One region of the Pseudomonas sp. GW821-FHT05D12 genome, then DNA from elsewhere that is predicted to be linked to it. Evidence: riboswitches for the same ligand, from Rfam matches in the RefSeq annotation. Region 1 holds a riboswitch; each other region holds the start of a gene.

Region 1 (6,941 bases):
CGCTCTCCGGCAACTCAGCGGGCAGCGGATAACCCTCGGCGTGCAGAGCACGCAGGATATTCAGCGCAGCAGCAGGCGTATCCAGGCCCACGCCGTTGCCGATACGGCCGTCGCGGGTCGGGTAGTTGGCGAGGATCAGCGCGATGCGTTTTTGTGCATTCGGCACCCGCGCCAGTTCGACCCAGCGTCGGGCCAGTTCGGCGACAAAATCCATGCGCTCGGGCGCGGCGCGGTAGCACACCACGTCCGACTGGCTGCGCTCACTGCGCCAGGCCAGGTCCTTGAAGCTGATCGGCCGGCTGATGATGCGCCCGTCCAGCTCCGGCAAGGCAATGTGCATGGCCAGGTCGCGCGGGCCCAGGCCTTGTTCGCTGGCTTCCCAGCCGGGCTGGTTGTCTTGGGCGCAGATCGCCTGGATCACCGGGATATTGCGGCGAAACGGCCGCAGGTGCGGGGCTTCCGGGCTGGATTGGGCGAAGCCGGTGGTGTTCAGGATCACCGCCGCGCCGACCTCGTCCAGCAGGTCCTCGACCACCGTCAGGCAGCCGGGCTCTTTCAAACTGGCCACCGCCATCGGCAACGGGTTGAGACCCGCCGCCTGCAAGCGCTGGCAGAACACATCGATAAAACCGGTATTGGCCGCCTGCAGGTGCGAGCGGTAGAACAGCACCGCCGCCACCGGCCACTCCGCGCGCCAATCCGCCTGCCAGTCATTCAGGCGCGGGTTGGCTGTGTGCGGGTGATAAATCGCCGTGCGCGGCAGGGTTTGCGGCTCGTTCCAGGCGTAGCTGCGGCCCAGGTAACTGCTCGCCAGGCAACCGTAGAAATCCAGCGCGTTGCCCAGGCCGCCCTGGCGCAGGAAGTGCCACAGGCGGTCGCGTTCCGCCGCCCCAACGGTACTCAGCCCGCTGAGTTCCGGGTCGGGGCGATCATCCCCCGGCACCAGGATCAGTTGCACGCCGCGCTCGGCCAACTCCACCAGGCGCTCGATACCGTAGCGCCAATAGCCGATGCCGCCGTGCAGCGAAATCAGGATGACCTTGGCATGGCGCAGCACCTCGTCGACGTACAGGTCGACCGAGGCATGGTTCTGCACCTGCATCGGGTTGGCGAGGCGAAAGCTGGGGTAATCCTCGGGCAACTGCTGGGCGGCTTCGGCGAGCAGCGCCAGGCTGGAGTCGCCGCTGCACAGGATCACCAGTTCGGCGGGCGTTTGTCCAAGGTCGGCAATATTGTCGTCCGAGACGAAACCACCGGGCTGGGTCCTGAGCAGGTGCATGGGTTAAACGCTGAGGGCAGCGCGCAATTGCGCTTCGAGGCCAGCCGCATCCAGCTCCTGGCCGATCAGTACCAGGCGCGTGATGCGCGCTTCATCGGCCGCCCAGGCGCGGTCGAAGTGCTTGTCGAACCGCGTGCCCACGCCCTGGATCAGCAGGCGCATCGGCTTGTTCGGGATCGCCGCGAAGCCTTTGACGCGCAGGATGCCGTGTTGCACCACGAGTTGGGTCAGGGCGTCGAGCAGCAGCGCTTCGTCGGCTTGCGGCAGGTCGATGGAGATCGAGTCGAACGCATCGTGGTCGTGATCGTCTTCACCTTCATGGTGATGATCGTGGTGGCTGTGGCGACCGTCGATGTGCTCTTCGGAGCCGGCGCCCAGGCCGATCAGCACGTCGAGCGGCAGGCGCCCGCTGCTGGCTTCGATGATCTTCACCGCCGGCGGCAGTTCTTCGGCGACTTCCAGGCGCACACGGGCCAGGTCTTCCGCGCTGATCAGGTCGGATTTGTTGAGGATCACCAGGTCGGCGCTGGCCAGTTGGTCGGCGAACAGCTCGTGCAATGGCGATTCGTGGTCCAGGTTCGGGTCGAGTTTACGCTGCGCGTCGACTTGATCCGGGAAGGCGGCGAAAGTGCCGGCGGCCACGGCCGGGCTGTCGACCACGGTAATCACCGCGTCGACGGTGCAGGCACTGCGGATTTCCGGCCACTGGAAGGCCTGCACCAGCGGCTTTGGCAGGGCCAGGCCCGATGTTTCGATGAGGATATGGTCGAGGTCACCGCGACGGGCGACCAGTTCGCGCATCACTGGGAAGAACTCTTCCTGCACGGTGCAGCACAGGCAGCCGTTGGCCAACTCATACACGCGGCCATTGGCTTCTTCCTCGGTGCACCCGATGGAGCACTGCTTGAGGATTTCACCGTCGATGCCCAGCTCGCCGAATTCGTTGACGATCACGGCAATGCGACGGCCCTGGGCGTTGTCGAGCATATGGCGCAGCAGCGTGGTTTTGCCCGAACCGAGAAAGCCGGTAACGATGGTGACGGGGAGTTTGGCCAGTGTTTTCATCGGATGCCCTTTGGGGCGGGCATACGGGACGATAGGCCCTGCGGCGGCGCGCAGCGGCAGATTTCGTCACCGGATCACCCCGCCCGGTTGAAGTGGAAAATCGGTTGCGAGGCAGGTCTCCTGGCTTGGGGCTTGCGGGTCGTGCGACCGGCGCCGGCTGCGCCTTCCCGCCTGGTGGCAGTGGCGTGGCAGTCGGATAAACCCTTTACAGTTGCGGGGGCAGCCGCGGATTGGACCGCGTTCCCTTCTTAGCTTCGGCCTGGGCTGAAGAACCTCGAGGGTGCAAGGCTACGCAGTGGTGGGGGGATGGTCAATGATGGGGTTGGGTTGGTGTACATATCCGTTTCTGCGGTAATGGCGGCCTATGGTTCCGCTCTTACAGCGGGTCACTTTTGGAAAAGAGCCCCAAAAGTAACCAAAAGGGCTCTTGCCCCAACACTCGGCACCTCGCTCACGCTCGGTGTGCCCGTAATCCGACATTGATTTGGGGGGCCGCCGCCACGCGCCATCCATGGCGCGGGGCGGCTAAACCGGCATCCCTGCCGGTTTACCCCCCAAATCAATATCGAATTCCGGCCAGCGTGTTTGATGGGGCGCCTAGATCAAGATCAAGATCAAAAGCAAAAGCGCGGCGGCCTTAAAGCCGACCGGATTCTTATCTCGAACTCGGTCAACCTGTGGGAGCTGGCTTGCCTGCGATGGTCGTTAACGATGATGCGAAGCACCAGAACCAACGCGGCGTCCTCACGTTTTTTTCGCCGGCAGCCGGCTCCTAAAGAGATCAAAAAGCGTACCAACGATGCGAAGCGAGCCGCTTTTGACCTTGATCTTGATCTAGGCGCCCCATTAAACACGCTGGCCGAACGCAGGCTTGAATCCGTGGGTAACCCGGCAGGACGCCGGGTTAGCCGCACTGGGCCAAGGATGGCCCATTGCGGCGGCCCACGGATTCAAGCCGGAGTGAGGGCACACCGAGCCTAGGCGAGGTGCCGAGTGTTGGGGCAAGAGCCCTTTTGGTTACTTTTGGGGCTCTTTTCCAAAAGTGACCCGCCGTAAGGGCGGAACCAATTCCAGCCATCACCCCAATATCGGATATACCCCCCACAACCGATTTGACTCCCCTCCCACCCCCATGCTCTCCTACACACCTTGTTTCGGGTGCCCTTCACAGGGTGAAACGGGAAACCGGTGAGTCATCACATGACGAGTCCGGTGCTGCCCCCGCAACGGTAAGCGAGCGAAGCGTCAGATCCACTGTGCCAAGGGCATGGGAAGGCGACGCTTTCAGGACTCCCCCAGGAGCCCCCTCGCAAGCCCGGAGACCGGCCCGAAAAAATCAGATAACAAACCCGCGGTGGGCGGGCGCTGTTCAGAACCCTGCGTGCCTGGCTCGCGGGGTTTTCATGCGCTCGTTTCACCCTGACACCCAGAAGGGACGCGCCATGTCGATCATCAGCAGCACCTCGCACACCGCCAGCAGCTCCGCCACCCTGAGCCAACGCCTGACCGCCGCCATCGGCGCGTCGATTCTCGGTGCGTGCCTGGTGTATTTCGCCGGTTTCTCGCACATCGAAGCAGTGCACAACGCTGCCCACGATACCCGCCACAGCGCCGCGTTCCCGTGCCACTGAGACCTGCCGACATGATCAAGCGTATTGCGCAAACCGCAGGTTTCACCGGCCTCCTGGCCGCCCTGCTGCTGACCCTGCTGCAAAGTTTCTGGGTAGCTCCGTTGATTTTGCAGGCGGAAACGTTCGAAAACGCCCCGGCCACTACTGAAGTGGCACATCAACATGCCGACGGCGCCGCCGCCCACAGCCACGACGCCGAGGCCTGGGAGCCGGAAGACGGCTGGCAACGCGTGCTCTCCACCACCGGCGGCAACCTGGTTGTTGCCGTGGGTTTTGCCCTGATGCTCGCCGGCCTCTACACCTTGCGCGCGCCTACTCGCACCGCCCAAGGCCTGCTGTGGGGCCTGGCCGGTTATGCGACCTTCGTACTGGCACCGACCCTGGGCCTGCCGCCTGAGCTGCCAGGCACCGCCGCTGCCGATCTCGCACAACGGCAGATCTGGTGGATCGGCACCGCGGCCTCGACGGCGGCCGGCATTGCGCTGATCGTGTTCGGTCGCAACTGGCTGCTGAAAATCCTCGGCGTGGCGATCCTGGCGGTGCCACACGTGATCGGCGCACCGCAGCCGGAAGTGCATTCGATGCTGGCCCCGGAAGCCCTGGAAGCGCAGTTCAAGATCGCTTCGCAGCTGACCAACGTGGCGTTCTGGCTGGCCCTGGGCCTGATCAGCGCCTGGCTGTTCCGCCGCAACCGCGACAATCAATACTCGGCATGACCCTGGTGGTCGGCCTGGGCTGCCAGCGCGGCTGTGATGTTCACACCCTGCTGGACCTGCTGGACAGCGCCCTCGCCGAAGGGGGGATCGAGCGCCAGCGCATCACTGCGCTGGCAAGCATCGACCGCAGGCAGGATGAACCGGGCCTGATCGCCCTGTCCCGCCTGCTTGAGCTGCCGCTGCAGTGCTTCAGCGCCGACCAACTGGCGGTGTATGAAAACCGGCTGAGCCACAAATCAGCCGTCGCGTTCGCCCACACAGGCTGTCATGGCGTCGCCGAAAGCGCCGCCCTGGCCCTCGCCGAACATCTCGCCAGCGGCCCTGCCCGCCTGCTGATCACCCGCCGAAAAAACGCCCAGGCGACTTTTGCATTGGCCTGCGCAGGCTAAAACCCCGATAATTGCCTGCCCTGAACATGAACAATGTTCATACACGCCCGCTTTTAAACAGGAAATACCATGACCGTCTACTTTATCGGCGCAGGCCCTGGCGATCCGGAATTGATCACCGTCAAAGGCCAGCGGCTGATCCGCAGCTGCCCGGTGATTATCTATGCCGGCTCGCTGGTGCCGGCGGCGGTATTGGAAGGCCATCAGGCGCAGCAGGTGGTCAACAGCGCCGAACTGCACCTGGAACAGATCATCGACCTGATCAAGGCCGCCCACGCCAATGGCCTGGATGTGGCGCGGGTGCACTCCGGTGACCCAAGCCTGTATGGCGCGATCGGCGAGCAGATCCGCTATTTGCACGAGCTGGGCATTCCATTTCAGATCATCCCCGGCGTGACCGCGGTGGCGGCGTGTGCAGCGCTGCTGGAGACCGAATTGACCCTGCCGGACATTGCGCAGAGCGTCATCCTGACCCGCTACGCCGACAAAACCAGCATGCCCGCCGGCGAAGCGTTTGAAAGCTTGGCGCAACACGGCACGACCATGGCGATTCACCTGGGGGTCAATCACCTGGAGAAGATCGTCGCGCAACTGCTGCCGCACTATGGCGCCGATTGCCCGATTGCCGTGGTGCACCGGGCGACCTGGCCGGATCAGGATTGGGCGCTGGGAACGTTGAGTGACATTGCCGAAAAGGTCGCCGCCAAGGGCTTCAGGCGTACCGCGTTGATTGTGGTGGGTCGAGTGCTGGCGAGTGACAGTTTCAGCGAGTCGTCGCTGTATCGGGCTGGGCATGCACACCTTTATCGGCCTTAATGCTCAACCTCATTAATCAAATATAAGACACTGATTTAAATGAATAAAATATAAATCAAAAATGTGGGAGCGGGCTTGCTCGCGAATGCGCTGTGTCAGTCAACTGATTGAGTGACCGGGGCACCGCATTCGCGAGCAAGCCCGCTCCCACACTTAATCTTATCTGTCAGATAGATAGCTTAAACCATTGAATTTAAAGCATAAAAAAACGGCGCTCACGGGGCGCCGTTTTTTTGTTCGCAGTGAACGCCTTACTCAGTAGTAGGCGTTTTCTTTCTGCGTGTGGTCAGTCACGTCGCGTACACCCTTGAGCTCTGGAATACGTTCCAGCAGGGTGCGCTCGATGCCTTCGCGCAGGGTCACGTCCGCCTGGCCGCAGCCCTGGCAGCCGCCGCCGAATTTCAATACGGCGATACCGTCTTCCACTACATCGATCAAGCTGACCTGACCGCCGTGGCTGGCCAGCCCCGGGTTGATCTCGGTTTGCAGGTAGTAGTTGATGCGCTCGTTGACCGGGCTGTCAGCATTCACGTTCGGCACCTTGGCGTTCGGCGCCTTGATGGTCAACTGGCCGCCCATACGGTCGGTGGCGTAGTCGACCACGGCGTCGTCGAGGAAGGCTTCGCTGAAGGCGTCGATGTACGCGGTGAAGCTTTTCAGCCCCAGCGCGGTGTCTTCAGGTTTCTCTTCCCCAGGCTTGCAGTAGGCAATGCAAGTCTCGGCGTATTGGGTGCCGGGCTGGGTAATAAAGACGCGGATACCGATACCCGGGGTGTTCTGCTTGGACAGCAGGTCGGCCAGGTAATCGTGGGCGGCGTCGGTAATGGTTATGGCAGTCATGGAAACTCCTCACAGGCTTGCGGGCAGTTTACGCCAAATCATTACAGAGGTACAAAGTCCTAGTATTTTTGTCGGGATAAATTTGACCGTTGGTCGCCATCGAACCAGCCCTTGAGCAGGCGATAACTGCCCTTTTCCAGCCAGCGGTAGCTGCCCAGGGCACCCAGGCCGATGATCACCACGCACACCGCCAGCACGGCATACG
Region 2 (6,941 bases), on a different contig from region 1:
GCCAACCGCCGCGCTGGGCCAGCCGGGTGTGCCAGTCGAGCAGGCGTTGCGGCGCCAGGCTCAGGCCGGTGGGATTGTTGGGATTGACCACCACCAGCACGTCGAGGCCATCAAGGAAGAAGTCGACTTCCTGCTCCTGCACCTCACGCACCACATAACCGGCGCGGCGCCAGGCTTCGGCGTGTTCGGCATAGCACGGCGACAACACGCCGACCTTGCCCGCACGGCGCAAGCGCGGCAGCAGCTGGATCGCCGCCTGGGAACCGGCCACCGGCAACAGATGCGCAGCGCCGTAATACTCGCTGGCGGCTTGCTCCAGGCCGTCGTCGGTTTCCGGCAGGCGCGCCCAGGCTCGCAGCGGGATTTCGGGGATCGGCCAGGGCCACGGCGCCAGGCCGCTGGAGAGGTCGAGCCAATCAGCCTCGGCAATCCCGTACTGCATCGCCGCCTTGCGCAGCCGGCCACCGTGTTCAAGCATAGAATTGCGCCCCCGCACATAGGATCAGCAGCCATAACCATACGCCGCGCTGCACCAGTTGCCAGCCCCGGTCGATGGAATCGGCATCCGCCGCCGGGCCTTCGCCCAGTGGCGGCCGTTGATGCACCTCGCCGTGGTAGATCGCCGCGCCGCCCAGCTCCACGCCCAAGGCGCCAGCACCGGCGGCCATCACCGGGCCAGCGTTGGGGCTGTCCCACGTCGGGCCCTGGGTTCGCCAGCATTTGAGCGCCAGGCGGGTTTTGCCCAGCACTGCGTAGGTCAACGCCACCAGGCGCGCCGGAATGTAGTTCAGCAGATCGTCGATTTTCGCCGCAGCCCAGCCGAAGCGCTCGAAGCGTTCGTTGCGATAGCCCCACATCGCGTCGAGGGTGTTGCTCAGGCGGTAAAGCACCACGCCCGGCACGCCGGCGACGACGAACCAGAACAGCGCGGCAAACACCGCATCGCTGCCGTTTTCGAGTACCGACTCAGTGGCGGCGCGGGCGACTTCGGTGCGATCCAGTTTACTGGTCTGGCGGCTGACCAGGTAGCTCACGCGCTTGCGGGCTTCTTCCAGGTCATCGCTGCGTAGCGCCTGGGCCACCGGGATCACGTGTTCGCCAAGGCTGCGCATGCCGAGGGCACAGTACAGCGCGAGGATCTCCAGCACCCAGCCGATATACGGCGCCCACGACAAGGCGGTCGCCAGCAGGGTCAGCGGCACCACCGCGATAAACCACGCGGTCACCCCATGGCTGCGCCAGCCACGGCCACCGCTGTTGAAACGTTGCTCGATGCGCCCGGCAAAATTGCCGAACGCCACCAGCGGATGCCAGCGCCTGGGTTCACCCAGCAGCGCATCCAGCGCCACTGCAGCGACACACAGCAAGGCCACACTCATTGACTCACTCCCCACACATTCTCATACAACATGTCACTCAGCGGCCGTGGTTCGGTCCAGCCTTCGAGCTGCAACATCGGTGCCGGATAGAACTCGGCCACCGGCCCCAGGCACAACACCGCCAGGGGTTTCGCGCCGGGCGGCAGGCCCAGCAGGTCGGCCAGGGCCTGGGGCTCGAACAGCGAGACCCAGCCCATGCCCAACCCTTCGACGCGAGCCGCCAGCCACAGGTTCTGGATCGCACAGGACAGCGAGGCCATGTCCATTTCCGGCAAGGTGCGCCGGCCGAAGATATGCCGCTCGCGATCATCCATCAGCGCTGCCACCAGCACTTCGGCGCAGTCATGGATGCCTTCGACCTTGAGCTTCATGAACTCATCGGAACGCTCGCCCAACGCCTCGGCGGTGCGCAAGCGTTCTTCTTCCACCAATTGCTGGATCTGCCCACGCAGTTGGCGGTCGCTGATGCGGATAAAGCGCCACGGCTGCATCAGGCCGACACTCGGCGCCTGGTGTGCAGCCTGGAGCAGGCGGTGCAGCAACTCGGGGGCCACGCTGCCGCCGCTGAAGTGGCGCATGTCGCGGCGCTCGGCGATGGCGCGGTAGACGGCGTCGCGGTCGGCCTGGGGGAAGGCGTTGTCGGTCATGGCCCCATCGGGGGCAAGCCCGCTCCCACAGTGGATGGGGATTCAACGCGGTAAATGGTGGGAGCCGGCTTGCCGGCGCTGGCCACCTCAGGGTCGGGCGCAAACAAGGCCGCCACCGCCCTCGGGTTGGACGGGAAATAGAAGTGCACGTAGGACGCGGTCATACGCCCTTGTCGGAACACCGCCTCGGCGCCGCGCCCACCATTGGGGCTGACGCCACGGGCAATCGGCTGCCACTCGGTGCTGGTCAGGGAATGGTGATAAGTGTGCCCACGCAGCACGCCTTCCGGCAGCTCGACGTTTTGCAGGGCCAGGGCCGCAAGTTTCTTTTGCATCACCGCATCGCCCTGCAGCAGGCCGACCAGTTCGGCGCGGGTGCCGTCGACGTCGGTCAGCGAGTCCAGCAGGTAGAGCATGCCGCCACATTCAGCGAGCAAGGGTTTGCCGGCCGCGTGATGGGCGCGGATGGCATTGAGCATCGAGGTATTTTCCGACAGCGCCTGGTGGTGCAGTTCCGGATAGCCGCCGGGCAGATACAGACTGTCGGCGTCAGGCAATTCGCGGTCATGGATCGGCGAGAAAAAGCGCAGCTCTGCGCCCATCGCCCGCAACAGGTCGAGGCTGGCGCCGTAGGTGAAGGCAAACGCTTCGTCACGGGCCACCGCAATGCGCACGCCGGCCAGCAACGGCTCGGCCTCGATCACTTCGGGGGCGGCGAAGGTCACCGGCGGCGGCAAGGCAACTTCACAACTGCTGCCCAGTGCCTGCGCAGCAGCATCCAGGCGCAGGTCGAGGTCATTCAGCTCGCTGGCTTGCACCAGGCCCAGGTGGCGGCTCGGCAGTTCGATCCCGGTTTCGCGGGACAGCGCGCCATACCAGCGCAGGCCTTCGGTGAGACTGCCTTCGAGGAGTTGCGCATGGCGCAAGGTGCCGACGCGATTGGCCAGCACGCCCGCGAACGGCAAATCCGGCTGATAACGCGCGAGGCCCAAGGCCAGGGCGCCAAACGTCTGCGCCATCGCAGTGCCGTCGATCACGCCCAATACCGGCACGCCGAAATGCCGCGCCAGGTCGGCGCTGGACGGCGTGCCGTCGAACAGCCCCATCACCCCTTCGATGAGGATCAGGTCGGCCTCAGCGGCGGCTTCCCACAAAAGGCGGCGACTTTCCTGCTCGCCCACCATCCACATGTCCAATTGATACACCGGCGCACCACTGGCGCGCTCGTGGATCATCGGATCAAGAAAGTCCGGGCCGCATTTGAACACGCGGACTTTGCGCCCCAGATTGCGGTGCAAACGGGCGAGCGCGGCGGTGACGGTGGTTTTGCCCTGGCCGGACGCCGGTGCGGCGATCAAGACAGCCGGGCAATGACGGGGCTGATTCAAAGTTCGACGCCCTTCTGTGCCTTGATACCGGCCTGGAACGCGTGCTTGAGCATGCCCATCTCGGTGACGGTGTCGCCCATTTCGATCAACTCGGGCTTGGCGCCACGGCCAGTGACCACCACGTGCTGCATTGGCGGGCGCGCCTGCAGGTCGCTGAGTACCTGGTCGAGGTCGAGATAGCCGTGCTTGAGGGCGATGTTCAGCTCGTCCAGCACCACCAGGCCGATGGACGGGTCTTGCAGCAACTCGCGCGACACCGCCCACGCGGCTTCGGCGGCGGCGATATCGCGCTGGCGGTCCTGGGTTTCCCAGGTAAAGCCTTCGCCCATCACATGAAAACGCACCTGCTCGGGAAAGCGGCGGAAGAACAACTCTTCACCGGTGCTGTTGCGCCCCTTGATGAACTGCACTACCCCGCACTGCATGCCGTGGCCCATGGCCCGGGCGAGCATGCCGAATGCCGAGCTACTCTTGCCTTTGCCGTTGCCGGTGAGCACCAGCAGCAGGCCGCATTCGTTTGGGGAGTTGGCGATGCGCTCATCGATCACGGCTTTTTTGCGCAGCATGCGCGCCAGGTGGCGTTCGTCGCGGTCGGGGGAATCGGTCATGGCAGCTCTCCGTTGGGGCTGGACAAAAACGGCGGGCAGGAAAAAGGATAAACAGACAGCCAAGCATCGCCCACCGTGATGCTGTTGGATGAACCAGGCCGGTCTCCGGACTCATGAGTGGCGCCCTGGCTCTTTATAAAGAGAGCACTCGGACAGGCCGACAGCGCGCCTTCCCATATCGCACGCGATACAGTGGCAGAAAGCACCGTCTTGACTCATTTACCGTTGCGGGGGCAGCGCCGGAATCGCGGCAGCACTGTGTACAAGTGCGCTCACTCACCGGCTTCCCTGTTTCACTCCGTCGACCCATGGGTCACAGAGCACCTGGAACAAGCCGCGAAGGTTAGTGGGTTGGGGGTGGAGCGTCAATTAAAGCTGGCCTTGCACTTGAACCATCCTACGACCGGCCTCCTCTACCCTTACAGGTATTAAGGAGAACACCATGCACAAAACCAGACTCGCCCTGCTTATCATGCTCGCCGGCACCCTCGCTGCCTGCGGGGAAAGCTCTACTTTGCAGGTCTCCGATGGCACCGGGCCGTCGCCCAAGTTGCCGGAGCCAAACAAGACCCTGATCCCGACCGTGAATATCGCCCCGGCGATTGGCTGGCCGGACGGCGCCAAGCCCACCGCCGCCGCCGGCACCCAGGTGGCGGCGTTCGCCGAAGGCCTGGACCATCCGCGCTGGCTGTATGTATTGCCCAATGGCGACGTGCTGGTGGCGGAAACCAACGCGCCACCCAAGCCGGATGACGCCAAGGGTATTCGTGGCTGGGTCATGGAGAAAGTCATGGGCCGCGCCGGCGCCGCTGTGCCGAGCCCGAACCGCATCACCTTGCTGCGTGACGCCGACCACGACGGCGTCGCCGAAACGCGCACGGTGTTCCTGGAAAACCTCAATTCGCCGTTCGGCATGACCCTGGTCGGTAACGATCTGTACGTGGCCGACTCGGACAAGCTGTTGCGCTTCCCCTACCAACCAGGTGAAACCGCGATCAAGGAGGCCGGCACCAAAGTCGTCGACCTGCCGGGCGGCAGCATCAATCACCACTGGACCAAGAACGTGGTGGCAAGCAAGGACGGCAGCAAACTGTATGTGAGCGTCGGGTCCAACAGCAATGTCGGTGAAAACGGCCTGGATGCGGAACAGGGCCGGGCGGCCATCTGGGAAGTCGATCGTGCCAGCGGCGAGCACCGCATCTTCGCCTCCGGCCTGCGCAACCCCAACGGCATGGCCTGGGAACCACAAAGCGGCAAGCTGTGGACGGCAGTGAACGAACGCGATGAAATCGGCAGCGACCTGGTGCCGGACTACATCACCTCAGTCAAGGACGGCGCGTTCTATGGCTGGCCCTTCAGCTACTACGGGCAGCATGTGGACGTGCGCGTCAGCCCGCAGAACCTGGACCTGGTCGCCAAGGCGATCGCGCCGGATTACGCAGTGGGCCCGCACACCGCCTCCCTGGGATTGACGTTTGCCGAGGGCAGCAAACTGCCAGCCCAGTTCAGCAACGGCGCATTCATCGGCCAGCATGGGTCGTGGAACCGCAAGCCGCACAGTGGCTACAAGGTGATCTTCGTCCCGTTCGAGGCTGGCCAGCCGAAGGGGCAGCCCGTGGACGTGCTGACCGGTTTCCTCGACAAGGATGAGAAAGCCATGGGCCGGCCGGTGGGCGTGGTGATTGATCAGCAGGGGGATTTGCTGGTGGCAGATGATGTGGGGAACAAGGTGTGGCGGGTGTCGGCCGCTAAATGATGGGTAGGAGCCGGCTTGCCGGCTCCTACAGTGATACGGTCCGTCATGGGTTACGCGCCAGATTGCCTGGCAATACGCGCTTGGCACTCAGGTAGGCATTCTGCCAATACGCCTTGGACAAGGTATCCAGCTTCACCGTACCGCCAGTCTGTGGCGCGTGCACGAAACGGCCCTCACCCACATAGATCCCGGCGTGGCTGACCTGGGAGCCGCCACCGGTGGCGAAGAACAACAGGTCGCCGGTTTGCAGGTTCTGCTCGCTGACGTCCTGCGCGCGCATCACGATCAGCTCACGGGTGGTACGCGGCAAGGAAATACCGGCCGCATCGCGAAACACAAAGCCGATCAAGCCACTGCAGTCAAACCCTGAGTCCGGCGTGTTGCCGCCCCATCGATAAGGCGTGCCAACCAGGCCCAAGGCACGGAAGAGCACATCTTCGGCAGCAGGCGAAAAATTCTGTGTGGAGTAGTTGAACACCGGCTTGGGTTTCACCGCTACGGGAGCGGGCGGCGGTGGACGGCTGGCGCAGGCGCTGAGCAGCGCGGCGCAAACAATGAGAATCAGGCGGGCCGAGGTCGACATGTGCAGAACAATCCTGGTCTGGATGCGGCTTTCGCTGCCGAACGCTGAAAACCAGAACGCGCAAGCAAAGCTCGCGCGAACGGATTTCAACAATATCCAGGGATTCTAGCGCTTACACGTCAAACTTCAAGTATCACTTTAAGTTTACTTGCTAGCGGTAACTGTCGTCGGGGCCATGGCGAGTGCGCGCTTGGCTTCGATGAAGGTTTTGCTCCAGTAGCTGTCACCCAGATTATCGACTCGAACACCGCCACTGCGACGGCTGCTGGAGTGGATAAACTGGTTATCGCCCAGGTAGATACCGGCATGGCTGACGCGACCACGACCCGCTGTACTGAAGAAAAGCAGATCACCGGGCTTGAGGTTGTTGCGTGCGACCAACGGTGCATTCACGTTGATCATTTCGCGCGTGGAGCGTGGCAGGTTCATGCCCGCTTCTTCACGAAACAGATAACCGATGAAGCCGCTGCAGTCGAAACCGGCTTCAGAAGTACCGCCGAAACGGTAACGGGTACCGATCAGGGACATGCCGCGTTCGAGGATACTGTCGGCGAGGACTGGAAGCTGGTAAGGCTTGTTG
Region 3 (6,941 bases), on a different contig from region 1:
CGGTCAGCCAGGTACCGGCGGACTACCCCAGCGCGGCTGAATTGCAGCAGGCCTACGACAGCGGCAAGGCGCAATGGGTGACGCCGCCGCTGTACCGGGTGAGCCAGATTTTCCTCGCGGTGAATGACCCGCAAAACCTCGACACGGTGCGCCGCCAGGCCCAGGAACTGAGCCGCCGGGCACAGGCCGCACCGGGGGATTTCGCCGCCCTGGCCAACCAGTTTTCCCAGGACCCCGAGACTGCTGCGCGTGGCGGTGATTCGGGCCTGCAGCCATTGCAGCAACTGGTGCCCGAGGTGCGCGGCGCGGTGTCGCGGCTCAAGGTCGGCGCGGTATCGGACGCGGTGCAGAGTGCGGCGGGCTTTCATGTGCTCAAGCTCACCAGCCAACAGCCGGCGCGCACCGCCAGCCTCGACGAACTGCGCGAACGCCTGACCCAGGCCCTGCGTGCCCAACGTCAGGAACAGATCGCCAAGGCCTACCTGGAAGGCATGCTCAACACCGCGACCTTGAGTATCGACGGTGCCGAGTTGAACAAAGTGCTGGAGTAACCCGCGACCACCCGCATTGGATGCACCGACCGACAGACAGGGAGTCTCACATGGCATTACTGGAACCGTCCGGCCAACAAGGGCCTTCAACCTATCGCGCGCCATCCGAGTCACGTGGCGCCTGGCTGGCCCTGGCCGCCGAGATCGATCCGGAGGTGGCGCGCTACTTCCTGGTCAGTGCGCGCTGCGGCTGTTTCATGCAGGCCGCGCGCAGCTTGAATATCAAGGCGACGCTGCTGCGCAAGCGCCTGGCGCAACTGGAGGAGCACCTGCGCCATGCGTTGTTCAGTTATCAGGGCAACGGCCTGGTGCTCAGCCGCGACGGCTTGCAGTTGCAGGCCCAGTTGGTAGCCCTGGCCCATGAGCGGCGCCTGCCGGTGCTGGAACAGCCGCTGATTCGCCTGGCGGTGGCCGAGCCGATCCTGCACGACATCCTCGGCCGTGACCTGATTGCCTTGCTGCGCCGCAACGCCAGCGTGCGCCTGGAGATCATCTCCCTCGACAGCCAATTGTCCCTGCAAGCGGTGGACGTCGATGTGGTGGTGTGGCTCTCCGACACCGACGGCCCGGTGCCCGGCCCGAGCTTCGCCACCGAACCGCCACGGGCCCTGGCCCGCCTGGAATATTTGCCGCATATCGCCAAGCGCTATTCGCGCCTGACCACGCGCCCGGACAGCGTCGACGACCTGAATGACTACATGCTGGTGCAATGGCAACCCGATGCACAGGTCGACGCCCTGCAGGCGTGGAACCAAGTGGTGGAGCAACGCCTGGCGGCGGTGGTGCAGGTGCAGGCCTATTCGCTGATGCTGGAGATGATCCGCTGCGGCGCCTGCATCGGTTTGCTGCCGCACTACATGAGCAGTTTCGACCGCGGGCTGGTGGCACTGCCGGGGTTGCTGGCCGACAGCATGCAACGCCAGGTGTGGCTGGCGGTGAATGCGCAGGTGCAGCATGCGCAGGCGGTGCAGATGATTGTCGAGTTGATCGTCAGCACGTTTGAAGGGCGGCGGGAGTGGTTTGGCTGAGTGTTTGTCCGTTGTCCGGGTAGCGGCTGCTGGCGGTCGCGCGCTCACAGCGGGTGTGCCTGGTGGATCGAGGTGCCTGCATCGCAGGCAAGCCAGCGCCCACAGAAAGGCTGATCAGCGTTGCAACACGCCACGAAAGGTCGCACTCAGGGCCCGCAAGGTTTCCCGCGAACGCGTGTCGCTGATGCGGCTATGGAGCACCACCTCACTCACGGCCAAGGCCGGCAAGCCGTATTGCTCGCTCACCTCTACCGCTCCGGCCGGGGCCACGCGGTGGGCGAGGGCAGCGACGCCCAATCCGGCGGTGACTGCCGCACCCACGGCCATCACCCCGCCGCCAACAAATACCTCGGTCCAGTCGATACACGCCGCATCCAGCGCGCGCGTCGCCAGGTGCCGCACGCCGCAGGGCGCGGCCATGGTTGCCATGCGCAGCGGCGTGCCGGGGCGGTGTTGCCAGGTGGGCGCGGCGAACCAGCCAAAGCGTTCCACCGCCAACACTTCGCCGTCCTGGCGCTCGCCCTCATTGCGCACGATCACCGCGTCCAGCTCATTGCGGTCGAAGGCGGCCACCAGGTCGCGGGAGGACGCGATACGTACTTCAAGGATCACCAACGGGTCGTAGGCGGCCAGGCGGCTGAGCCAGGTTGGCAGGTCGGGACCGGCCACATGGTCGCTGATGCCGATCACCAGGCGCCGGGGCGCTTGGCTGCCCATATCGCCCAGTGCGCGTTCGTGGGCATTGAGCAGGGCGCGCGCGGCAACGATAAAGTGCTCGCCCTGCGGTGACAGCCGCACATGGCGCGGCGTGCGCTCCAGCAAGCGATAGCCCAGGCGTTCTTCCAGGCGCTTGAGCTTGAGGCTGATGGCGGCCTGGGAGGTGTCGAGGGCTGCGGCGGCGCGGGTGAAACTGGCGAAGTCGGCGACCAGCACAAAGGCCTGCACGGTGTCGATATCCAGCGGTTTTAGCGCGTCAGTCATATCCAATCCTTATCGCACATATATCGGCTGATATCTTGTTGAAATCATCGGCGCTGCGCAAGCTGAACCCTCAACTTGCACGGGAGCTTCTTCATGTTTGCCAAACAGTATTCACACCGCTTGCCTGCCGACTACGACATGGCCGTGATCCGCCGCCGCGCCGCGCAATTGGGGCCGTTGTGGGATCACGCCGAGGGGTTGCTGTTCAAGGCGTTTATCGCCCAGGAGCACGCAGGCAAAGTGTATGCCTCGGTGTATCTATGGTCCGACCCACTGCAGGCCGCCGATTTTCTGCTCGGAGAGCGCTTTCAGAAGGTGCTCGACAGCTTCGGCCGTCCGTATATCGAGAGCTGGTTGCCGCTGGATGTGCAACGTGGGCCGGCGCAGACCGCGCTGAGTCTGTACCGCGAGGAATGGGCGTTGGAGCCGGGGGCGGACAGGGCGGCGATCCTGGCCGAGGAGAAAAGTCGCAACCAGCAGTTGGCGGATAGCGGCGACACCTTTGCGGTGTTCCTCGCGCTGGATGTGCAGGCCTGGCGGCTGGTACGGATCACCTTGTCGGCCAAGGCGTTGCAGGCGGACCATCCCGGGACGGGCTACCAGGTGTTTTACCTGGCCCATCCCGGGATTTGACTCAGGAGTTGAATCGGGCTTTTGGCTGGCTGAGCTTGCGCTCGGCCACCGCCCCGAACACCAGGCCCAGGGTGGTCCACAGCACCAACTGGATGCCCAACGAGGCCACGCGAAATTTCCACAGCAGCACGGCCGAGAACTGCTCCGGCACTTCGTTGATCACCGGGAAGAGGCTGCCGGCCACTGCGACGATCACGATGTACAGCGCCACGCCGAGGATCGCGCCGCTCCACACGCCACGGCGGGCAATCAGCTTGCGCGCGGCGTTGATCGCGATCACGGCCGCCGCCACCGACACCAGCAGCATCAGGAAGAACAGCCTGGTGCGCTGTGCAATGGTCTGCGGGTCCCCCACCGAAGGCGGGTTGGCCGGGTATTTGAGCCCGGGCACCAGGATAAGCGTCACAAAGGCCGCCAATGCCAGCAGCGCCGCCAGGCCGCGCGGGCCGACCTTGCCGATGCGGCCCAGGGCGTAGGCGAACACCAGGGCGAAGAGGCCACCCAGGGACACGCTGTAGACCACCACGCCGGTGAACAGGCCGAAGGTACTTTGCACCTTGCGGCTCACCAGTTCTTCTTCCGGCGCATCGCCGTGCATCTGTGCCATCTGGTCTTCAAAGGCGATGGCCTTGTCGATCTGCGGCTCGCCGAAGGCCTTGGCGAAACCGAAGGCCAACACGCCGGCGAGCAGGCCCACCAGCATCCCGCGTACGAGTAATTGCCCTGTCATGGTGTGTCTCCCTTATGAATTAATGGCAGGGGAAACCCAGCAGGTGGCGACCGTCGTGCACAAACTCGTGCACGTACATGCCCTTGAACACCGCAGTGGCGCCTTGCTCGGCACCGACGAAGTAAATCGCCAGCATCAGCAGCAGGCCGCCGAAGATCGCCCAGGGCAGGATTTCGCCCAGCGGGATCGTCGGCACATAGACATCAGGATGGGTTGCAGCAGTGTTAGCCATGAGAACCTCCAGGGATGACGCGTCCCGAAATGGATAGCGAAGGGGCTGAAACAGGGTCTGGCTTACGGCTACTGGGCCGAATACAGTGGCGCGACCGCGCCGGAATCGAACCGGCTTCCTCTTTCATGTTCGTTGTAACATGTTGAAACAACTTTGCCAGTCTACGCTGACTGCGCGCTGAAACAGAGTGAAATTGTGATGCAGGCCACCCGTCTGACCCTTATCTGCCATGCCATCACGCCGTTGCAAAAGCAGGGGCGCTTTCCCGATGACGAATCGGTGGCGATGGACTGGCAAGCTGCCGCGTCATCGCTGGCCGGGCGCTACCCGAAAAACCTGCGCCTGCTCTGCGCACCCGAGGCTCGCGCCCGGCAGACGGCGGGTTTGTTCGGCAGTGCGCCGGTGATTGAAGAAGCCCTGCGCGATGGCAACTTCGGCGATTGGAAGGGCCAGGCCATCAGCGAGTTGGATCATGGCCAGTTGCAGGACTGGATGACCAACAGTGCCAGTGCGCCCCACGGTGGCGAGTCGGTCGAGCAGATTTGCGCACGCGTGGCACAGTGGATGAAAACCCTCGAAACACAGCCCGGGCACGTAGTGGCTATCACCCATCCCTTTGTCATCCGCGCCGCGATGCTGTACGTGTTGCAGTTGCCCGTCGCGATGTTCTACCGGATCGACGTCGAGCCACTCTGCGCCACCGAACTGCGCTTCAACACTGTCTGGCGCCTGCGCCTGGAAACTCACGCCTGGCCGCATGAACATGGCAAAATCCACGCCCCGCACTGAGAGCAACCCATGAAACGCATCCTGATCATCGGCATTGGCGCCGGCAACCCTGACTACATCACGATGCAGGCCGTGAAAGCGCTGAACCGCACCGACGTGTTTTTCCTGATGGACAAGGGCCAGAGCAAGGACAAGCTGATCGACCTGCGTCGCGAGATTTGCGAGACCTACATCACCGAGCCCGGCTACCGCTTCGTCGAGGCCGACTGCCCCGAGCGTGTGCGCGGGGATATCGACTACACCACGGCCGTACAGGACCTCAACCGCGACAAGCAGGCGACGTTCGAACGCATGATCAATGAGGAAATGGCTGACGGTGAAGTCGGCGCTTTCCTGGCCTGGGGAGACCCGGCGCTGTACGACAGCACCATTCGTATCCTGCAGGCGATCCTCGCCAGTGGCCGCTGCCACTTTGAGTTTGAAGTCATCCCCGGCATCACCAGCGTGCAAGCCCTGGCGGCCCAGCACAAGGTGGCGCTGAACCGCATCGGCAAGTCCGTCGAAATCACCACCGGGCGCCGTTTGGCCGCAGGGCAGGCGAGTGATGCCGATACCCTGGTGGTAATGCTCGATGCCGAAGATTCCTACCGCAGCGTGGCGGATCAAGGCCTGGATATTTATTGGGGCGCCTACCTGGGCACGCCGGATGAAATCCTGATCAGCGGCAAGGTCAGCGAAGTGGCTGGAGAAATTGAACGGGTGCGCAAGGCGGCGCGCCTGGAGAATGGCTGGATCATGGACACTTATTTGTTGCGCAAACCCTGAGGTAACGTCCCATGCTCAAACTGTTTGCCCTGGCGCTGGCCCTGGTGGCCGGTGCCGCCCAGGCCGATACCAGCCTGCATACCGATTTGCCGCTTTCATACCTGGAACAGACCCAGGGCGATGCGCGCAACCAGCCACTGGTGATTTTCCTGCACGGGTTCGGCAGCAACGAGGAGGACCTGTTTGGCATCAAGGACGCGCTGCCCTCCACTTGGACCTACCTGTCGGCCCGTGCGCCGATGCCGGTCGACCCGCATGGTTTTCGCTGGTTTACCAAGACCCCGGGCGACGGCGAGTACAACGGCGAAACGGCTGATTTGCAGCGCAGCGCCACACTGCTCGAAGACTTCGTGACCCAGGCCACCGCCAAATACCACACCCAGAGTGACCGGGTGTTCCTGGTCGGTTTCAGCCAGGGTGCGATCATGTCCTACGAGGTGGGCTTGCGTAAGCCTGCGTTGGTGCGTGGGATTGCGGCGTTGAGTGGCAGCGTGTTGCCGGTGCTCAAGGCCGAGCTGAAGCCGGATGAACGCCTGAAACAGCTGGCGATCTTTATCGGCCACGGCACCCTGGACCAGGCGCTGCCGTATACGTCGGCGACGCGCGCGAATGAGGTGCTGACGGGGTTGGGGCTGACGCCGGAGTTTCATGGCTATCCGGGCATGCCGCATACCATCAGCGAGGCGGAGGTGCAGGACCTGAAGGTTTGGCTGGAAAAAAGCCTGAACTGACGTTGGCTAAGTGTGGGAGCTGGCTGGCCAGCTCGCACATTTGTTGGTGATGTCAGGAAGATCGGCTCACTTGCCGCCGGTGATCTGCTTCACCAACTCCGCATGCCCCTTCACATCATCGGCCCGCGAGATGGCCTGGATCACCAGCAAATGGTTGCCCGAACCGCCGAGGAAAGTGGAGTTCAAGGTCTTGCCGCCGCCCTGGGTGGCGGTGCTGTCCACCTGGCGCAACCCCAGGCCCTTGAACGTGAGTTTCTTCTCGCTGAGTTTCTTGAAGTCGGGCAGTGCAGCGGTCTGGTCCTTGACGAAGCCGGCCACGGCGCCGTCGAGGAACTGCGTGTCGTTGTCCTGGATGGTAACTCCGTCGTTACGCACGGTTTCGGCGACGATCACCACGCTTTTCGTGGTCTGGTTGGCGTACATCGTGCCTTGGGTGTCGGCGGTGCCATCTTCGGCCTTGCCGGCCGGCAGGGTGTCGGCGACGTAGGCCTTGGGCAGGCT
Region 4 (6,941 bases), on a different contig from region 1:
CCCACGGCCCGGCCATGCTGGCCCCGGAGCCGACCCTGGTCGACAATGGCAGCGCCCAGATCGAATACCGCCCGCTGGGCCCGATCCTCGCCGTGATGCCGTGGAACTTCCCGGTCTGGCAAGTGCTGCGCGGTGCCGTGCCGACCATGCTCGCCGGCAACACCTACGTACTCAAACACGCGCCGAATGTGATGGGCAGCGCCTACCTGATGAAAGCCGCGTTCGACAAAGCCGGCTTCGCTGAAGGCTTGTTCGAAGTGCTCAACGTGACCCAGGATGGCGTGTCCAAGGCCATCGCCGACCCCCGCATCGCCGCTGTGACCCTCACCGGCAGCGTGCGTGCCGGCATCGCCATCGGTTCCCAGGCGGGTGCTGCATTGAAAAAATGCGTGTTGGAACTGGGCGGCTCCGACCCGTTCATCGTGCTCAACGACGCCGACCTCGACGCCGCCGTGCAGGCTGCCGTGATCGGTCGCTTCCAGAACAGCGGCCAAGTCTGCGCCGCCGCCAAGCGCCTGATCATCGAAGCAGGCGTGGTGGAAGCGTTCACCGCGAAATTCCTCGAAGCCAGCCGTGCGTTGGTGATGGGCGATCCGACCTCGCCCCACACCTATGTCGGCCCGATGGCGCGCTTCGACCTGCGTGACGAATTACACGGCCAGGTCCAGGCCACCCTGGAAGAAGGCGCAACCTTGCTGCTGGGCGGTGACAAAGTACCGGGTGCCGGCAACTACTACGCGCCGACCGTGCTGGCGGGTGTCACCGACCAGATGACTTCGTTCAAGCAGGAACTGTTCGGCCCGGTGGCCTCGATCATCACCGCCCGCGACGCCGACCACGCCGTGGCCCTGGCCAACGACAGCGAGTTCGGCCTGACCGCGAGCATCTTTACCACTGACGCAGCCAAGGCGCGGGAGATCGCCAACCAGCTGGAAACCGGCGGGATCTTCGTCAACGCGTTCAGCGTGTCCGACCCTCGGGTGGCATTTGGTGGGGTGAAAAAGAGCGGCTTCGGGCGCGAGTTGTCGCACTTCGGCGTGCGGGAATTCTGCAATGCGCAGACGGTCTGGCTGGATCGCAAGTAAGCCGGGTCAGCACGACTGCCGGCTTTCGTGGTGAGCCGCCTGGTCGTGGTGAGCAGGCTTGTCGTGGTGAGCAGGCTTGTCCTGCGTTGGGGTGCGAAGCGCCCCCATGAATCCCACCGCATCGTTTCAGGAAATCCGTGGTGTGAGGTTTTAGGGCTGCTTCGCAGCCCAACGCAGGGCAAGCCTGCTCACCACAATTAGCCTGCTGGGCCTGCGCAGTGGTACCTGAGTAGTAAATCTGCATGTCTTTCAAATCCAACCCTTCACAAGCGTCGCCGATCACGGCCACGTCAGTGGGTTGTTGTGGTGAGCAGGCTTGCCCTGCGTTGGGGTGCGAAGCGCCCCCCCAGTAATCCCACCGCATAGTTTCAGGCAAAACCGCGGTGTGAGGTTTTGGGGCTGCTTCGCAACCCAACGCAGGGCAAGCCTGCTCACCACAATTAGCCTGCTGGGCCTGCGCATTGGTGCCTGAGTAGTGAATCTGCATACCTTTCAAATCCAACCCATCACAGGCGTTGCCGATCACGGCCATGTCAACGGGTTGTTGTGGTGAGCAGGCTTGCCCTGCGTTGGGGTGCGAAGCGCCCCCATGGATCCCACCGCATAGTTTCAGGCAAACCGTGGTGTGAGGTTTTGGGGCTGCTTCGCAACCCAACGCAGGGCAAGCCTGCTCACCACAATAACCTGCTCAACCTGCTCAACCTGCTCAACCTGCTTGGCCTGCTTGGCTGCTTAGCCTGTCTGGCCTGCTTAGCCTGCTTAGCCTGCTTAACCTGCTGGGCAAGATACGTCCGCATACCCGTACAAGAGCGTTTGCGAGCACTGGCCCACTCACTGCCAAAAGGCTGCCTCTACTGCCAGACTCTCACTGCGCATTAATGTAATAAAACTGCGCCTGGGTCTTTTCAACCGCGGTTCGCACTTTATCCTTCTGCGCATTGGTGCCCGAGTAGTAAATCTGCATACCTTTCAGATCCAGCCCTTCACAGGCGTTGCCGATCACGGCCACGTCAACGACAGTGCTGGCGCCGATAATCAGAAAGCCGGTGTCGCCCAGGCTTTTGGCCTTCAGCAATTCTTCTTTCAGATACATCGCATTGGCGCCACCGGCCATGGCAAGGGCCAGGTTGTCGGCGATCAAGCCGTGGCTGGGGATTTTCACACTGTGCAAGCGCACCCTGTTTTCCCCGGAAGGCAGCGACATGACATGCGCGGTAGCGGCTTCGTCAAAAATCTGCTTTTCGCTTTTACCTGGGGTGGCGCAACCGGCGAGCATGGCGATGAGGGCGAGGGCGACGAATGATTTCACTGTGTATTCCTTGTGTGAAGGCTGTCCATGGCCGCGCATCATAGGAGAGCCATCCCATAAGAGCTACCGCAGTCTTCTCACCGTGCGCCGTCAGAACTCCCGCTCAACCGCGTGATCGACTACCATACCGCGCCGGTTCCCAAATGGGACTAATAGGGAATCCGAAGCGCGGTATGCCGCGCCAATCGGAACTGCCCCCGCAACTGTAGGTGCCGAGCCTGCTCCTTGATGCCACTGGACCTCGTCCGGGAAGGCCGGAGCGTGGCGATGACGCATCAGTCAGGAGACCTGCCGGCCCAAGCACCAACACTAACCGGCGGGGTGTCCGGGAAGGACATCCTTGCCTGCCTGACCCGCAGCGTTCGAGGGCGTAATTCCAGACCGTACCTCCCCAGTTCCACGTACGGTTTCAAGGAGATCGCCCCATGCTGCCACGCGTTACCGCCCTGATCACTGGCCTGGGCTTCTGTGCCCTGGCCCACGCCGCGCCCACCCAGTACCCGCTGACCGTGCAGAACTGCGGCAGCACGCTCACCTTCCAGCAGGCACCCGCGCGCAGCGTGACCATCGGCCAGGCCGCCACCGAAATGCTCTACGCCCTCGGCGTAGGCGATAAAGTGGTCGGCACCTCGCTGTGGTTCAACAGCGTCCTGGCGCAGTACAAGGCACAGAACGACACAATCGAACGCCTGGCCGACAACGAGCCCAGTTTCGAGTCGGTGATCGCCAAGCGCCCGCAGCTGGTGGCTGCCGAGCTGGAATGGGTGGTCGGCCCGCAGGGCGTGGTCGGGACCCGCGAGCAATTCCACGAATTGAAGATCCCCACCTACCTGCTGCCCTCCGACTGCGAAGGCAAGGACAACCTGGTCGGCGCCGACGGCACGCGGCTGGAGCCGTTTCGCATCGAGACCATCTATAAAAGCATCAGCCAACTGGCGCAGATTTTCGACGTACAGGATCGCGGCCAACAACTGAACGACGAACTCAAGGCGCGCCTGGCCAAATCCGTCGCGACCGTGCAGGGCAAAGGCCTCAAGCAGGCCAGTGCTCTGGTGTGGTTCTCCAGCTCGGAGATGGCCAGCGACCCTTACGTGGCCGGTCACAAGGGCATTCCCGAGTTCATGCTGCAAACCCTGCGCCTGCACAATGTGGTGCAGTCCGATGAAGAATGGCCGGCCGTTGGCTGGGAAACCATTGCCAAGGCCAACCCGACCTTTTTGGTGATCGCGCGGATGGACCGCCGCCGCTACCCCGCCGATGACCACGAAAAGAAACTCGCCTTCCTGCGCAGTGACCCGGTCACCCGCAACATGGACGCGGTGAAAAACAACCGCATCATCATCCTCGACGCCCTGGCGCTGCAGGCCAGCATCCGTATGTTCGATGGCCTGGAACAACTGGCGACAGCCATCGATGGCTACGACTTGCCCAAATGATACGCACCCTACTCGCCCTGTCGCTGCTGCTGATCGCCGTGCTCGCCGGCGTGGCCATCGGCGAAACCGCCATCGCACCAAAGGTGGTACTGCAGGTGCTGGCCAACAAGCTCTGGGCCGCCGGCTACGTGCTGGACCCGATCGATGAAGGCGTGGTGTGGAACTACCGCCTCACGCGCGCGCTGGTCGCTGCCGCATGCGGCGCCGGGCTGGCGACCTGCGGGGTAATTCTGCAATCGCTGTTGCGCAACCCGCTGGCCGATCCGTACCTGCTGGGCATCAGCGCCGGCGCCTCGACGGGCGCAGTGCTGGTGGCGTTGATCGGGGTGGGCGGCGGTTTGATCTCGCTGTCGGCCGGCGCCTTTGTCGGCGCGATGGCCGCATTTGCGCTGGTGATCCTGCTCGCGCGAGCCAGTGGTTCAGCCAGCGGTACCGGGCAGATCATCCTCGCGGGCATCGCCGGTTCGCAGCTGTTCAACGCGCTGACGGCGTTCCTGATCACCAAGTCGGCCAGCTCCGAACAGGCGCGCGGCATCATGTTCTGGCTGCTCGGCAATCTCAGTGGGGTGCGCTGGCCGTCGGTATGGCTGGCGGTGCCGGTGGCAGTTGCAGGGCTTGCTGTGTGCCTGTGGCACCGGCGCGCGCTGGATGCGTTTACCTTCGGCAGCGATTCGGCGGCCTCCCTGGGCATCCCGGTGCGCCGCGTGCAATTTGTGCTGGTGGCCTGCGCCGCACTGGTCACGGCGGTGATGGTGTCGATTGTCGGCTCCATCGGTTTTGTCGGCCTGGTGATTCCCCACGCCGTGCGCCTGCTGCTCGGCACCGGGCACTCGCGCCTGCTGCCCGCCAGCGCCTTGGGCGGCGCATTGTTCTTGATTGCAGCCGATGTGTTGTCACGCACTTTGATCAAGGGCCAGGTCATCCCGGTCGGCGTGGTCACGGCTTTGGTGGGCGCGCCGGTCTTTGCGCTGATCCTGATCGGCCGGAGGAATGCGCGATGACCGTACTGAGCTGCACCGGCCTGGGCTTCAAAGTGCGTGAAGCCACGTTGCTGCGCGACATTCACCTGCAGGTGCAGCGGGGTGAAACCCTGGGCATCGTCGGCCCGAACGGCTCAGGCAAATCCACTCTGCTGAAACTGCTGGCTGGCCTGCGCACCCCGGCCACTGGCGAGGTGCGACTGGGTGAAGTGCGCTTGGGCGACCTGTCCCGTCGTGCCATTGCGCAGCAACTCGCGGTGGTCGAACAACAGGCCGACACCGACGACGCCATTCGCGTGTTCGACGCCGTGGCCCTGGGCCGCACGCCGTGGCTGTCGGCACTGAGCCCCTGGTCCCGCGAGGACGACGCTATCGTGCACCAGGCGCTGCAGGATGTAGACGCCACCCACCTGGGCCAACGTGCGTGGCGCAGCCTCTCGGGCGGTGAACGCCAACGGGTGCACATCGCCCGTGCGTTGGCGCAACGGCCGCAGATTTTGTTGTTGGATGAGCCGACCAATCACCTGGATATCCAGCATCAACTGGGGATTCTGAAGGGGGTGCAAGGCTTGCCGGTCACCACCTTGATTGCCCTGCATGACCTCAACCAGGCGCTCACCTGCGACCGCTTGGCGGTACTGGATCATGGGCGGTTGGTGGCGCTGGGCAAACCGCTGGACGTGCTGACGCCGCAGCGGCTGCAGGCGACGTTCGGGGTGCAGGCGCATTACCTGACAGACCCGTTCGATGGGGCGCAGATACTGCGGCTACGCCCAAACTGATCAGAGCACTCAACGGTAGGAGCCGGCTTGCCGGCGTCTACACTGGCGGTGTTAGAGGGTGCGCTGCATATGCGTCGTGCGCCACACCGGGTCCGCGTCCACATCCACCACTTCGAACCCCTGCCGAAGCCAAAAATCAATCGCCCCAGGCAAAAACGGATGGGTGTGCAGGTACATCACCGCGACCCGATCCGCCTTAGCCTGCGCCTCCAACGCAAGGTACAACGCGCGCGCCAGACCCAAGCGGCGAAACGCCGGCAGCACAAACAGGCGCACCACCTCCACGGTCTTTTGGCCCTGGTAATTCAACTGTGGGAAACGACCGTCGTAAGGCAGATAGCCAATGGCAGCGACGATCTGGCCTCGATCGCAGGCAACCAGAAATCGCCCATCACCCTGCACATAAATAGCCTCGAAATGCGCCAGGTCCGCCGGCATCCCTGTCGCGTCGAGCTTGGGGAAAAGCTCGGCACGGGCCCCCAGCACGAACGCCAGTACCTCAGGGATATCCGCCGTCGTGACCGCCCGAATGATCGGCCTTGGGCTCATGCAACCTCGATCTGCGTAATCCCCACCACCTGCGCCTGCTCGAGAATTTCCTCCGGCGCTGCATCCGCAGGCGGCAGGATCAAGCCATTTTCCGCATCACCGAAATGCAACTGCAGCAAGTGCAACGCCGCCTCATGCACCGGCAGGTCGGGCTGTTTGAGCTCGAACACATGGGTGCGGGGTTCGTCGTTGAACAAGTAGTTGAGGGTGTATTCGCGCATGGGAGGAGTCCTTGTCATGGAAGAAGAGCTGCTGATTAACCTGACTCATCGATCAAGTTTTAAGTTCAATGGATCAGCATTGGCAGCAGCTCCAGCAGCACTTACTGGCGCAACTCACACACTGCATTGCCCTTCATTCCCGACGCATGCACGCTCACATGGCGCACGCGAAAACCCGGCTTCTGGACGAACTTCTTCTCTTCCCAGGTGCTGCCGTTTTCGACCTGGTAGCCGATGGCGCCATCGGCTTGCCAGGTCAGGCGCAGCGTATACACACCGTTTTGATCGGGAGCCCGATGGAAAAACGTGTCGATCACCGGCTCCGCCTTGTTGAAGGTGCGCACCTGGAACAAGCGCAGGTCAGTGTCGGCGGGCGTGTAGCTGGAAAGAAACAACGTATCGTCTTCGGCAGCATCCTCAGCGGCCGCGAGGATCACCGATGGCACCCACTTCTCGCCACGGTCCTGGGTGTCGGTGGTCACCTTGCAGGTCAACTGGCCCTTCTCGGTCACGTCCTGGCGCCAGGCGGTCTCGTAGTAGCCGTAGGGCACGTCGAAGCGCACGGCTTTCTCAGTGACT

The links. A riboswitch is a leader RNA that binds a small molecule or an ion and turns the genes downstream of it on or off. The one in region 1 is predicted to bind cobalamin.
Region 2: linked by a shared signal. The riboswitch ahead of cobO (cob(I)yrinic acid a,c-diamide adenosyltransferase) and the one ahead of cobW (cobalamin biosynthesis protein CobW) in region 1 are both predicted to bind cobalamin.
Region 3: linked by a shared signal. The riboswitch ahead of AC07SI_RS09975 (CbtB domain-containing protein) and the one ahead of cobW (cobalamin biosynthesis protein CobW) in region 1 are both predicted to bind cobalamin.
Region 4: linked by a shared signal. The riboswitch ahead of AC07SI_RS25025 (ABC transporter substrate-binding protein) and the one ahead of cobW (cobalamin biosynthesis protein CobW) in region 1 are both predicted to bind cobalamin.

Annotation. Positions count from the first base shown of each region.
Region 1 covers NZ_JBWKSN010000008.1:122,950-129,890, reverse strand. The annotation lists gene cobN (cobaltochelatase subunit CobN) at 1-1,279, opposite strand, end outside; gene cobW (cobalamin biosynthesis protein CobW) at 1,283-2,344, opposite strand; cobalamin riboswitch at 2,438-2,636, opposite strand; cobalamin riboswitch at 3,484-3,689, shown strand; gene AC07SI_RS16805 (CbtB domain-containing protein) at 3,787-3,975, shown strand; gene AC07SI_RS16800 (CbtA family protein) at 3,987-4,691, shown strand; gene AC07SI_RS16795 (cobalamin biosynthesis protein) at 4,688-5,080, shown strand; gene cobM (precorrin-4 C(11)-methyltransferase) at 5,150-5,896, shown strand; gene nfuA (Fe-S biogenesis protein NfuA) at 6,152-6,736, opposite strand; gene AC07SI_RS16780 (acyltransferase family protein) at 6,796-6,941, opposite strand, start outside.
Region 2 covers NZ_JBWKSN010000009.1:167,213-174,153, forward strand. The annotation lists gene cobD (threonine-phosphate decarboxylase CobD) at 1-478, opposite strand, end outside; gene cbiB (adenosylcobinamide-phosphate synthase CbiB) at 471-1,379, opposite strand; gene bluB (5,6-dimethylbenzimidazole synthase) at 1,376-2,026, opposite strand; gene AC07SI_RS18415 (cobyrinic acid a,c-diamide synthase CobB) at 2,023-3,414, opposite strand; gene cobO (cob(I)yrinic acid a,c-diamide adenosyltransferase) at 3,411-4,022, opposite strand; cobalamin riboswitch at 4,102-4,365, opposite strand; gene AC07SI_RS18425 (PQQ-dependent sugar dehydrogenase) at 4,465-5,778, shown strand; gene AC07SI_RS18430 (C40 family peptidase) at 5,822-6,361, opposite strand; gene AC07SI_RS18435 (C40 family peptidase) at 6,506-6,941, opposite strand, start outside.
Region 3 covers NZ_JBWKSN010000004.1:434,880-441,820, forward strand. The annotation lists gene AC07SI_RS09950 (peptidylprolyl isomerase) at 1-551, shown strand, start outside; gene AC07SI_RS09955 (LysR family transcriptional regulator) at 602-1,579, shown strand; gene AC07SI_RS09960 (LysR family transcriptional regulator) at 1,694-2,560, opposite strand; gene AC07SI_RS09965 (DUF4865 family protein) at 2,654-3,193, shown strand; gene AC07SI_RS09970 (CbtA family protein) at 3,195-3,923, opposite strand; gene AC07SI_RS09975 (CbtB domain-containing protein) at 3,943-4,155, opposite strand; cobalamin riboswitch at 4,188-4,317, opposite strand; gene AC07SI_RS09980 (histidine phosphatase family protein) at 4,354-4,944, shown strand; gene cobF (precorrin-6A synthase (deacetylating)) at 4,954-5,709, shown strand; gene AC07SI_RS09990 (alpha/beta hydrolase) at 5,721-6,440, shown strand; gene AC07SI_RS09995 (DcrB/PsbP domain-containing protein) at 6,507-6,941, opposite strand, start outside.
Region 4 covers NZ_JBWKSN010000015.1:10,224-17,164, forward strand. The annotation lists gene AC07SI_RS25015 (aldehyde dehydrogenase family protein) at 1-1,085, shown strand, start outside; gene AC07SI_RS25020 (hypothetical protein) at 1,951-2,394, opposite strand; cobalamin riboswitch at 2,511-2,704, shown strand; gene AC07SI_RS25025 (ABC transporter substrate-binding protein) at 2,820-3,830, shown strand; gene AC07SI_RS25030 (FecCD family ABC transporter permease) at 3,827-4,831, shown strand; gene AC07SI_RS25035 (ABC transporter ATP-binding protein) at 4,828-5,592, shown strand; gene AC07SI_RS25040 (GNAT family N-acetyltransferase) at 5,644-6,141, opposite strand; gene AC07SI_RS25045 (hypothetical protein) at 6,138-6,362, opposite strand; gene AC07SI_RS25050 (hypothetical protein) at 6,464-6,941, opposite strand, start outside.